DNA from 3 places in the Mesorhizobium sp. P5_C1 genome. Region 2 is predicted to be linked to each of the others. Evidence: predicted binding sites of a transcription regulator. Region 2 holds the regulator's gene; each other region holds the start of a gene.
What was found. The regulator PhoB, encoded in region 2, activates phosphate uptake and scavenging genes when phosphate is short. The targets are predictions, from matches to a motif close to TGTCATNNANCTGTCAT.
Positions count from the first base shown of each region.

Region 1 (4,112 bases), on a different contig from region 2:
TCCTGGTCGGCATTCCGGCCTACATCTTCCTCCATCATAGCCGTTGGGGCCGGTATTTGTTCTCGGTCGGCTCCAATGCCGAGGCCTCGCGCCTGTCCGGCGTCAATGTCCAGCGAACCATCTACATGGCTTACACACTGTCGGGCCTCTGCGCGGCGTTCGTCGGCGTGTTGCTGGCCTCGCGCATCGGCATCGGCAACCCGACCCAGGCCGAGGGTTGGGAACTGCAGGCGATCGCGTCGTCGGTGATCGGCGGCACCTCGCTGTTCGGCGCGGTCGGCTCGGTGCACGGGCCGCTGCTCGGCGCTTTCATTCTGGCCACCATCAACAACGGCGCCAATCTCTTGAACGTCAACGCCTTCTGGCAGCGCATCATCACCGGCGCGCTGATCATCATCATCGTCTATTTCGACGGGCTGCGACGCCGCGGTAGCAAGTGACAATAATTTGAGATCGATCGCCGGCCCTGTCACGAAAATGGGCCGGCGATTTTCATGACAAACTGGATTGAAGCATGAAAGCCGTCGTCTGCCGCTCGCCTGGTGAGCTCGTCCTGGAAGACCGTCCGGCGCCGAGCGCGCCACCTCCCGGCTGGGCGCTGGTGGCTGTCAGCCATGTCGGCATCTGCGGCACCGACTATCATATCTTCGAAGGCAAGCACCCATTCCTCGCCTATCCCCGCATCATGGGCCATGAAGTGTCGGGAACGATCGTCGAGACCGGCGAAGGCGTTGAACTTTCCGCTGGTGAGCCGGTGGTCATCAATCCCTATCTTTCCTGCGGCAAGTGCATCGCCTGCCGGCACGGCAAGCCGAACTGCTGCGTCGGGATCGAGGTGCTCGGTGTCCATCGCGACGGCGCCATGTGCGAACGGATTCTGGTGCCGGCACAAAATCTCTATCCGGCAAACGGCCTTTCGCTGTCCGACGCCGCTGCTGTCGAGTTCCTGGCCATCGGCGCGCATGCAGTGCGGCGCGCAAGCGCCGATCCCGGCGCCCGCACGCTGGTCATCGGCGCCGGTCCGATCGGGCTCGGCACGGCCATCTTCGCCGGCATCGCCGGGCTTGACGTTACGCTGCTCGACATGAGCAGCGAAAGGCTTGCCTTTGCCGCCAACGAGCTCGGTTTCAAGACCCTCGATGGTTCGCGCGGCGCGGTGCCCGATCTGGTCGGGCAAGCGACGGGCGGCGAAGGCTTCGATGTGGTCTTCGACGCCACCGGAAACACCCAGTCGGTGCAGTCGGCCTTCGCCCATGTCGCGCATGGCGGAACACTGGTGCTGGTCAGCGTTGTCAAGGATGACATCACCTTCTCCGATCCGGAATTCCACAAGCGCGAGATGACCCTGATCGGCAGTCGCAATGCGTTGCGCGCCGACTTCGACCACGTCGCCGCCTCGATCCGCAACGGCGCCGTGCCATTGGCCAAGCTCGTCACCCACCGCACCACGCTGGCCGGCACGCCACATGATCTCGCACGCTGGGCACACGAGAAATCCGGTCTGATCAAGGCTGTGATAGAAGTCGGATGAGTGCAATCCTGGAAAAGTTTGAAGCGGTTTTCCCGGGAAAAGCGCTTAGCGCTTTCGCTAAGGGAATTGAATTCGACAATCTAGGCAACCGGCGGTCTCGGCTCACAACGCCGACAATTTGAGTTCGACCCGCTCGGCCGGGAACCGCGACTCGGAAAACTGGATCGGTTGGCCGTCGGGTGTGACGTTGACGGCGACCGTGACCAGCACGATTGCGCCGGGCTGCAGGTCGAGGTCGGCAAGGTCGGCGGCATCGGCATGGCGTGCTGACAGCATGGTCGATTGCCTCAAGTAATCATCTATGCCGAAACGTGCCAGCGACGCGGTGATCGAGCCGGTTTGTGCCATGGCGGCATCGATGCCGGCAAAGCGCCTGGCCTCGAACCAGCCCGCGGCACGCGACACCGGGCGACCGTCGGCTTCGCCGCGTGTTTCCAGCCGGATCACGTTTGTCCCCCTGGCTAGGCCCAGCCCCTCGGCGACGCGCTGGCTGGCCGGCTCCACCGACGAGGCAAGCAGGACTATATGCCGTTCCGACGCCTGCCCTTGCAGGCCTGCCGAAAACCGTGTGCGCGCGCCGATCGGATAGGATAGCCGCTTGCGCGACAGCACGAAGGTGCCGCGTCCCTGTTCGGCCCGCAGCACCCCTTCCTGCACAAGGGCTGCTATGGCACTGCGCACCGTGTGACGGTTGACGCCATAGCGCTCGGCCAGCGCAACCTCTGGCGGTAGCGCTGCATTCTCGGCGAAATCGCCGATGGCGATCGCATGCAGGATCTTGTCGGCGATCTGCCGCCACAGCGAGACACCACTCCGCCGCTCGATGCCGTCCGCTTCCAGCTGCCCGACCATTAATTGCCCCGGCCTCCCATTGCTTGTCATCCACCCGTCATGGACTCGCGATAGATAATAGGTATAATTTGTATAGTTGTCTATATCAATAGACAAATTTAGCCAAGAGGAATGTTGCTCATGCGAAGACAGGAAGCCCGCGACCAGGCCGAGCGCAAGGCCGCCATGGCGACACTGGCGCAATCCAGCGGCGATGACGTCGTCCGGCTCTGGAACGCTACCGGGCTGCCCTCGGAAGCTGAGCTGCTGCGCGGCCCGGAGACCGGCTTGGTCACCGTGCGCGGCCGCATCGGCGGTGGCGGCTCCCCCTTCAATGTCGGTGAGACGACGGTTACCCGCGCCACTGTCCGGTTGCCGTCCGGACAGGTCGGCCACTGCTATGCGCTTGGCCGCGACAAGCAGAAGGCAAGGCTGGCGGCGATCGCCGACGCGTTGTGGCAGGACCCGGCGCGTCGCGCCGAGGTCGAGACCGGGCTCATAGCGCCTCTGCGGTCGGCTCTGGCCACGGCGCATGAACGGCGCCGCGCCGAGACGGCGGCAACGAAGGTGGATTTCTTCACCATGGTTCGCGGAGAAGACTGATGGAGATCGCAGCGCATTCGATCGAAGGCGGTTTCGCCGATCCGGTCTTCAACGCCCAGACCGTGTTTCGCGCGATCATGGAGGCGATGGCGCGGCCGGGCAGCATACGGCCCCTGCCCGCCTTCGCTCGCCCGCCGGTGCCGTTTTCAGCGACCGCCGGCGCCGTAGCGCTGGCGCTTTGCGACAACGACACCCCGCTCTGGCTCGATCCCGCTTTGCAGGCCTCCGCCGCGATCAAATCCTGGCTTGGTTTCCACACAGGTGCGCCCTTGGCCAACACGCCGGCCGATGCGCATTTCGCTTTGATCGCCACGCCGGCCGAGATGATGGCGCTCGACGGTTTTTCGCAAGGCACGCAGGACTATCCCGACCGCTCCACCACGCTGATCCTGCAGGTCAGCGATCTCGCCTCGGGCGCCCCGCTGCTGCTCGAAGGCCCCGGCATCGAAACCAGTGCCACGATCGCGCCGGCGCAGATTCCGCGTCATTTCGTCGAACAGTGGAAGCAGAACATCAAGCGCTTCCCGCGCGGCGTGGATATCATCCTCGCCACATCGGATGGCGTCGCCTGTCTGCCGCGCACAACGCGCATCAAGACGATGGGGGCCTGAGATGTATGTCGCGGTGAAAGGTGGCGAGGCGGCCATTGCCAACGCCCACAGCCTGCTCGCCGACCGCCGGCGCGGCGACCGTTCGGTGCCCGCCCTTCGGCTCGACCAGATCGTCGAACAGTTGGCGCTTGGCGTCGACCGGGTGATGAGCGAAGGCTCGCTCTACGACCGCGAGCTGGCGGCGCTTGCCATCGTCCAGGCGCGCGGCGACCTGATCGAGGCGATCTTCCTGGTGCGCGCCTACCGCACCACATTGCCGCGCTTCGGGTATTCCAAGGCGATCGACACCGCCACCATGCTTGTCGAGCGACGTGTTTCGGCGACCTACAAGGACCTGCCCGGCGGCCAGCTGCTCGGCCCGACCTTCGACTACACGCACCGGCTGCTCGACCCCGAGCTTGCCGCGGGCGGCGACGTCGCCGAGCCGCTGCAGCGCGAGACGGAAGCGCAAGCCATGCCCCGCGTTTCTGCGATCCTTGCTCGCGAGGGCCTGATCGAGCCGGATGGCGAGATGCCGCAGGACCATGTCCCCGGCG
Region 1 is NZ_JBFULQ010000375.1:226-4,337, forward strand. It holds partial or broken gene ACXJ7R_RS23460 (ABC transporter permease) at 1-440, shown strand, start outside; gene ACXJ7R_RS23465 (zinc-binding alcohol dehydrogenase family protein) at 515-1,531, shown strand; gene phnF (phosphonate metabolism transcriptional regulator PhnF) at 1,634-2,383, opposite strand; gene phnG (phosphonate C-P lyase system protein PhnG) at 2,504-2,965, shown strand; gene phnH (phosphonate C-P lyase system protein PhnH) at 2,965-3,576, shown strand; gene ACXJ7R_RS23485 (carbon-phosphorus lyase complex subunit PhnI) at 3,578-4,112, shown strand, end outside.
Region 1: the regulator PhoB is predicted to act here: its motif matches at 2,408-2,424, upstream of phnF (phosphonate metabolism transcriptional regulator PhnF).

Region 2 (4,112 bases):
CGCGTATGGCGCGACCAAACTGACCCGTAGGCCGGCACAGAGGCTCTATTTTTTCGAGCCTCGAAAAAATAGTGATCCAACGCCCGAACGCTGTCAACATCGATTCTGATGGATTTTGACGTCTCTCCGAGTTTTTTTCGAGCTCCGGAATAAATAATGACATGATGGTAGGGTTCTGCCAGAATTTGGCTTGGCGCATGTCGCCCCAAAAGTGCGCAGCGGTTTTGGGGCAACGACACGTGCAGGAACAAGTACCTGAAGCGCGTCGCGCTTTCAGGCTTCGCTGATGGCCTTCGGGAGGCACGAAAGGCTGCAGCGACCGGGAGGATGTGAAAAAGCATGTCGGTCGGAATCCGCCACGACGATCTGCGCCGCCGCAACCGGGCGATGGTGATTGCGGCCGTGCGCCGCGCCGGACAGCCGTCCCGCACCGAGATCGCCGCGACCACGGGCCTCAGCCATTCGACCATATCGGCGATCTCCTCCGACCTCATCGGCGAAGGCATCCTGACTGAGAGCAAGCCGAGCGAGGCCGGCTCGCTCAAACGGGGCCGGCCGCAGGTCGGCCTCGGCCTCAATCCGGAAGCGGCGGCGGTGATGACCGTGGTGCTGTCGCTGAACTTCCTCTCGGTCGCCGTCATCGACTATGCCGGCCAGGTGATCGCCGAGGAACAGCGCCGGCTGGACACGCTGACCATGTCGCGCGACGCGCTGGTCGGTGAATGCGTTGCCATCGTACGGCGTCGTCTCGAAGACCCCGACCTCGACGTCCGCAGTGTCGCCCGCATCGCGCTGGCGATCCAGGGCATCACTGACACGCGTGCCCGCGCCATGCTGTGGTCGCCGATCACGCCGCACACCGATATCGCCTTCGCCGACATACTCGAGGACGAGTTCGGCATCCCCGCCACCATGGAGAACGACTGCAATATGATGGCGATAGCGTTGCGCTGGCGCGACCCCGAGCGCTACCGCGACGACTTCATCGCCATCCTGTTGTCGCACGGCATCGGCATGGGCCTGGTGCTGAAGGGCGAGCTGTTCACCGGCACTCATTCCTCGGGCGGCGAGTTCGGCCATATGATCCATCGGCCGCACGGCGCGCTGTGCCGCTGCGGGCGGCGCGGCTGCGTCGAGGCCTATGCCGGCAACTACGCCATCTGGCGCAACGCAAGGCAGATGAGTGAGGACGCGGAACCGGTCGCCGATGTCAGTGATGCCGACATGCGCGCGCTGGCGACCGCGGCCCGCGAGAGGGATGGACCCGAGCGCGAGGCCTATCGCAAGGCCGGCGAGGCACTCGGCTACGGTCTCGGCAGCCTGTTCGCGCTGATCGACCCGGCGCCCGTCGCCATGGTCGGCGTCAGCGCCGCCGCCTTCGACCTGATCGAGCCGGCATTGCGCGAGGCGATTGCCCAGACCGCCGGCGGCCAGCATTCGCAATCGATTTCCTTCGACACCGAACCGAACGAACTGCCACTGATCCGCGAAGGCTGCGCCACACGGGCACTGACCTTCGTAGACCAGGAGATTTTCGCGCCCGGCACGCAGGCGAGATCCGGCCTCGGTGGCAAGAACGTTGCGTGAATAACGCGCCGGGATGCGTTGAGATTCAGGTTAGGCCGAGTCGAGAATGGCGGGTTCCGAGAACCGGAACGGAGCGGACATTTGGATCCGTGAGTACCGGAAGCGCAGGAGACTGCCGTTCGCAGGCCGGCATCACCTGAATATCAGCAGATCCCTAATCTTCCCGGATTGCGTAGCCCGCCCCACGAATGGTGCGGATGACATCGGGCATGCGGCCATTGTTGACCGCCTTGCGCAGCCGGCCGACATGCACGTCGACCGTGCGTTCGTCGATGTAGATCGTCTCGCCCCAGACATTGTCGAGCAGCTGGCTGCGCGAGAACACGCGGCCGGGATGGCGCATCATGAATTCGAGCAGGCGGAATTCGGTCGGTCCGAGCCGGATCTCGCTCTTCTTGCGATAGACCCTGTGCGATTCACGATCGAGCACGATGTCGCCGACCTTGAGCACGCTGGACAGCACTTCCGGCTTGGCGCGGCGCAACAGCGCCTTGACCCTAGCCATGAACTCGGGCGTCGAGAACGGCTTGACCAGATAGTCGTCGGCGCCGGTCGAGAGGCCGCGCACACGATCGCTTTCCTCGCCACGCGCGGTCAGCATGATGATCGGCAGCCGCTCGGTCTCGGGACGCATTCTTAGCCGGCGACAGAGTTCGATGCCGGACACTGCTGGCACCATCCAGTCGAGCACCAGCAGGTCAGGCACGTTTTCCTGGAGGCGGATTTCGGCCTCGTCGCCGCGCGTCACCACCTCGACCTGGTATCCCTCGGACTCGAGATTGTAGCGCAGGAGCACGCCAAGCGGCTCCTCGTCCTCCACCACCATGATGCGTGGCGCGATCATCGACTGGTCACCCCTGCCGTCATGCCGCCGGCGCGGACATCGCCGTCTCGTCCTGCTTCGGACGATTGGCGGGCAGCTGCGTACCGGTCAAAACATAATACGCATTTTCCGCGATGTTGGTGACGTGATCGCCGATGCGTTCGAGGTTCTTGGCGCAGAACAAAAGATGCGTGCAGGCGGTGATGTTGCGCGGGTCTTCCATCATGTAGGTCAGGAGTTCGCGGAACACCGAGGTGTACTTGACGTCGATGCGCTCGTCGTCGGCGCGCAGCTTCGCCAGCGCCGCGGCGTCGCGCGCCGTATATTCCTCGATGACGCCCTGCACCTGGATCAGCACCAGCTGCGCCATTGCGTCGATGGAGTGCGACAGGTCGCGCGGGGTGACGCTGAGGCCGACGGTGCCGACGCGCTTGGCGATGTTCTTGGCAAGGTCGCCAATGCGCTCGAGGTCGCCGGCCATGCGGATCGAACCGACGACATGACGCAGATCGTCGGCCATCGGCTGACGCTTGGCGATCAGTGTGATGGCGCGGTCGTCGAGCTCGCGCTGGCGCGCGTCCATGATCGCATCGTCGGAGACGACGCGCTGCGCCAGGGCGTTGTCGGAATTCAACAGCGCCTTGGTGGCGCCGCCGACCATCGAGCCGGCGAGGTCGCCCATGTCGCGGATCAGCCTGCTGATCTGTCCGAGATCCTCGTCGAAAGAAGCGACTGTGTGTTCGCCCATGATCTTAGTCCTCGTATGCCTGAGCTCAGCCGAAGCGGCCGGTGATGTAGTCCTGCGTGCGCTTCTCGCGGGGCGACGTGAAGATCTTCTCGGTGCGGTCGAACTCGACCAGTTCGCCCAGATACATGAAGGCCGTCTGCTTCGACACGCGCGCCGCCTGCTGCATGTTGTGGGTGACGATGACGATCGTGTAGTCGGCTTGCAACTCGTCGATCAGCTCTTCGATCTTGGCGGTCGACAGCGGGTCAAGCGCAGAGGCCGGCTCGTCGAGCAGGATGACTTCCGGCTTCACCGCCACGGTGCGGGCGATGCAGAGTCGCTGCTGCTGGCCGCCGGAGAGGCTGAGGCCGCTGGCGTTGAGCTTGTCCTTGACTTCGGTCCACAGTGCGGCGCGCTTCAGCGCCTGCTCGACACGGCCGTCCATCTCGGACTTGCTGATCTTCTCGTAGAGCCTGACGCCGAAGGCGATGTTTTCATAGATCGACATCGGGAACGGCGTTGGCTTCTGAAACACCATCCCGATCTTGGTCCGCAGCAGGTTAAGGTCCTGCGAGCGGTCGAGAACGTTCTGGCCGTCGAGCAGCACCTGGCCCTCGGCGGTCTGCTTGGGATAGAGCTCGTAGATGCGGTTGAAGACGCGCAGCAGCGTCGACTTCCCGCAGCCCGAAGGTCCGATGAAGGCGGTGACGCTGCGCTCGGGCAGCGACAGCGTGATGTCCTTCAGCGCCTTGCTCTGGCCGTAGTAGAAGTTGAGGTTCTTGACCTCGATCTTGGCCTTGCCGGCAATTGCCTCGGCGGCGATCGTCATGTCTGGAGACAACATCTGGCTCATTTGTCCTCTCTGCGTCCGGTCAGGCTGCGAGCAAAGATGCTGAGCGCGAGAACCGTCAATGTGATGATGAGTGCACCGGTCCAGGCCAGTTGCTGCCATTCCTCGTAAGGGCTGAGAGCGAA
Region 2 is NZ_JBFULQ010000082.1:7,930-12,041, forward strand. It holds gene ACXJ7R_RS09600 (ROK family protein) at 340-1,587, shown strand; gene phoB (phosphate regulon transcriptional regulator PhoB) at 1,742-2,431, opposite strand; gene phoU (phosphate signaling complex protein PhoU) at 2,451-3,158, opposite strand; gene pstB (phosphate ABC transporter ATP-binding protein PstB) at 3,184-3,990, opposite strand; gene pstA (phosphate ABC transporter permease PstA) at 3,987-4,112, opposite strand, start outside.

Region 3 (4,112 bases), on a different contig from region 2:
GGATTCAAGGTGGCCATGAAAAACAACGAAGAGCGCGCGCCACTCGACCCGACCGACATCGCCATTGTCGAAGCCATGCAGGAAAACGGCCGCATCGGCATGTCCGAGCTTGGCCGCCGGGTCGGCCTGTCGCAGCCGGCGACCTCCGAGCGGGTGAAACGGTTGGAGGAGCGCGGCGTCATTGCCGGCTACACCGCGGTGATCGATCCCGCCGCACTTGGCCTCGGCATGATGGCGATCATCCGGGTGCGCACCACGCATGAGCACATCCGGCCCTGCCTCAAGCAGTTCGCCGAAATGCCGCAGATCACCGAGGTGCACCGGCTGACCGGCGAAGATTGCTTCATCCTGAAAGTGGTCGTCCCCTCGCCGGCGCAGCTTGAAACCATCGTCGACGCGGTGGCCCGCCACGGCGCGGTCACCACGGCGCTGGTGCTGCGCAGCGAGGCGCCGAAGCGGATAGGCCGCGACCTGATCCGGAGATCAGGCGGCTAGAGCACTGTGGGCTCGCCGCACCGAGGTCCTGAGCTGCCCTAGCGGCTGAGATCGAGCGCCGCGCTCAAATCGCCCATCGGCGGCTGGTCGTTGTTGCGCAGCGCCTTGTCGCGGGCGACGATGCCGGGCAGCACCGGCAAATCGTAACGCGCGGTGATGAAGCGCAGGATCGACGTCGTGTCGTATTGGGTGTGGTCGACAGTACCCATCTTCGCATAGGGCGAGATGATGAAGGCGGGGATGCGGTTGCCCGGCCCCCAACGGTCGGCCTTCGGCGGCGCGACATGGTCCCAGAAACCGCCATTCTCGTCATAGGTGACGACCACCAGCATGTGGCTCCATTGCGGGCTTTTCTCCAGGTGCGAGACGACGTCGGCGAGATGCTGGTCGCCGCTCGCCACATCGGCGTAGCCGCCATGCTCGTTGAGGTTGCCTTGCGGCTTGTAGAAACTCACCGCCGGCAGCTTACCGTCATCGATCGCCTTGATGAATTCGGTCCCGTCGAGGCCGCCATCCCTGAGATGTTCGGCCCGCGCGGCCGTGCCGGGCGCGTATGCCGCGAAATAGTTGAATGGCTGGTGGTGGAACTGGAAGTTCGGCACAGGCGTCGCGTTCTTGCCGTCGAGCGTTGCCTGCCAGGCGCCGGAATACCAGGCCCAGCTGACGCCCTTCAGCGACAACAGATCGCCGATGGTGATGTCGTGCTGCGGCGGCAGCGTGGTCGGCTGCGCCGGATCGGCAAGTGCCTTGTCGCCGCCTTCGGCCGGTTTGTTCGCGCTCGGCTGATAGGGCGGCTGCATTGTGTTGACGGCGTGGAAGTCTGGCGTGATGGCGCCGTCATTGACGAATTTCGGCGCCCCGCCGAGGGCAGAGGCCGGCGAGTTGTCGGCAACCTTCAGCGTCGTGCCATCGGCTTCGACCACGGCGATTTGCCCCTTCACCGGACTGGTGTCGGCATTTGGATAGACCGGAACGCAGGCGCAGGCGAGCATGATATGGTTGAGGAAGGAGCCACCGAAGGCGCCCTGGAAGAAATTGTCGGCCAAAACGTATTTCTTCGCCACCGCCCACATCGGCAGCACCGAGCCGTCATAATGACCCATCACCAGGCCGCCGGAATCGGCCCAGGCGACGAACTTGTCGTTCTTCCCGCCGTCGATCTGCATCTGCTCCTGATAGAAGCGGTGCCAGAGGTCGCGGGTGATGACGGAGGTCTTTTCGTTGAAGCCGCTGGCGTCGTCGATGGCGAAGCTGGCATTGCTGAGATGGGCCGTCTGCGCCTCGGTCACCGGCGGCGTCACGCCCTTGGCGGTCAGACCACCCCAAGCCGGCGGCAGTTCGCTCAGCGGCTTGCCGTCGCGGTCGAGCTGGCGCACCTGGCCGGCCGAAAGGTTGGCCAGGCCGTTGGCGCCGGGGAAGCCGCCATAGAGATTATCGAAGCTGCGGTTTTCGGCATAGATGACGACGACGGTGTCGATCTTGTCGAAGCCGGGAGGGGCTGCGTTGGCTGTAGCCGGAATCGAGGCCAGCGCCGTGCCGGCCAGGCAAAGCGAGGTGAAAAGCGTGAACCGCGTCATGGGAGGTCCTCATGGCTAGGGTGATGGCTAGAGGGCAGTGCATGGCTGGGGGCGACGAGCCATGGCTTCGGACGCTAGGTCGATGCTTTGTCACCTTTGTGACATTTATCGCCCATCCGAACACGGTTGCGTGAGCGGGTGGACCGGTCATCAATCCGTTGCAGTGCGGACCTAATTGCGGAACAAATCGGACTGAACCTTATGACCGCAAGACGATGGAAAGGCTTGATGATCGCGACCGCCGCGGCATCGATGTTTGGCCTCGCCACCATCCTGCCCGGCAACGCCGTCAGCGCCGGTAGCGGCAGTGTCCATCCCGGACCGATGTCGCGCGCGGATGCCTTCGCGCGGGCGCAGGCGCTGACAGCGCTTGGCCGAAAGATGTTCTTCGACCCGTCGCTGTCGGCTTCAGGCAAACAATCCTGCTCGTCCTGCCATGATCCGCACCATGCCTTCGGTCCGGCCTCGGCGGCACCGGTCGAGATGGGCGGTCCGAAGCTGGACCAGCCCGGACTGCGCGCCGTGCCGTCACTTCGCTACCTTCAGGCGGTGCCAGCCTTCACGGAGCATTTCTACGATTCCGAGGATGAAGGCGACGAAAGCGTCGACAACGGCCCAACCGGCGGCCTGACCTGGGACGGCCGCGCCGACCGCGGCCGCGACCAGGCCAAGATCCCGCTGCTGTCGCCATTCGAGATGGCCAACAAGGATGCCGCTGCCGTCACCGCCGGATTGCGCAAGACCGCCTATGCCGATGAATTCAAGGCCGCCTTCGGCGACACCGTTTTCGACCACCCGGACGACGCCTTCGACGCCGCCGCCGAGGCGCTCGGCACTTTCGAGCAGAGCGCCGCCGATTTCTATCCCTATTCCAGCCGCTACGACGCCTTCCTCGCCGGCAAGGCGACGCTGTCGGCGCAGGAATTGCGCGGGCGCGCGCTGTTCGAGGACGAAACCAAGGGCAATTGCGCCAGTTGCCACCTGAGCGAACCCGCCAATGACGGCGAGCCGCCGCAATTCACCGATTTCGGCCTGATCGCCGTCGCCGTGCCGCGCAACCCGGCCATCCCGGCCAATGCCGACCCCGCCTATTTCGATCTCGGCCTGTGCGGGCCGCTCAGGACCGACTTCCATGGCCGGGCTGAGTATTGCGGCCTGTTTCGCACGCCGACGCTGCGCAACGTCGCGCTGCGCAAAAGCTTCTTCCACAACGGCTACTTCCACACGCTGCGCGACGCGGTTGCCTTCTATGCCAGCCGCGACAGCGATCCCGGCCATTGGTATCCCAAGAACGCCGACGGCACGATCCGGCAAAATGACGATTTGCCAAAGGCTTACTGGGCCAACCTCAACCATGACCCGCCCTTCGGCAAGAAGCCCGGCGACAAACCGGCACTGACCGACCCCGAAATCGACGACATCGTCGCCTTCCTGCAAACGCTGACCGATGCCGATCAGCAGGCCGGGGCGGTACCGGCGAACTGATTGCCTGGACCTTGCGCATGCCCAATCCCGCTTTCTCGCACCCGCAAAACAGGTTTATGGATCTTGCCGGATTTGGTGTGTGGCGGCGCTGGGGCCGCAAGGAAGGGCATTGGTTATTGGCGCTTACTCATTAGCGCTTCCTAAACTGCTCTGGGGTATCCCTTACCAATTGATGGTGGGACGCCGATGAACGCATTCTGGCGAGCAGTCGGATTTGTTGTGATCCTTGTGACCGGCGCAGCGATGCTGGCGGCCTTGCATATCGACGCCCAGCGGAACTTCGCGCTTGCCAAGGAACGCTACATCGAGAACTCCCAGGCGGCAGCCAGGACAACCGCCAAGACGGTCGAAGACGCCTTGCGGGCCGTCTACGAGAATGTGCGAACGCTGAGCTACCTGCCAAGCGTCCGAAACCTCGACCGGCATGGCACCAACCTCGGCGACGAGGGCCGCGCGACAATCCAGCAGATCTACAACAATCTCGCCAACAACGTCTCCATTTCCGAGGTCTACTTCCTGCCGCTGGATTTCGACCCCGACCGCTTCGATGCCGTG
Region 3 is NZ_JBFULQ010000025.1:11,993-16,104, reverse strand. It holds gene ACXJ7R_RS04030 (Lrp/AsnC family transcriptional regulator) at 16-495, shown strand; gene ACXJ7R_RS04025 (acid phosphatase) at 534-2,072, opposite strand; gene ACXJ7R_RS04020 (cytochrome-c peroxidase) at 2,325-3,557, shown strand; gene ACXJ7R_RS04015 (putative bifunctional diguanylate cyclase/phosphodiesterase) at 3,777-4,112, shown strand, end outside.
Region 3: the regulator PhoB is predicted to act here: its motif matches at 2,161-2,177, upstream of ACXJ7R_RS04025 (acid phosphatase).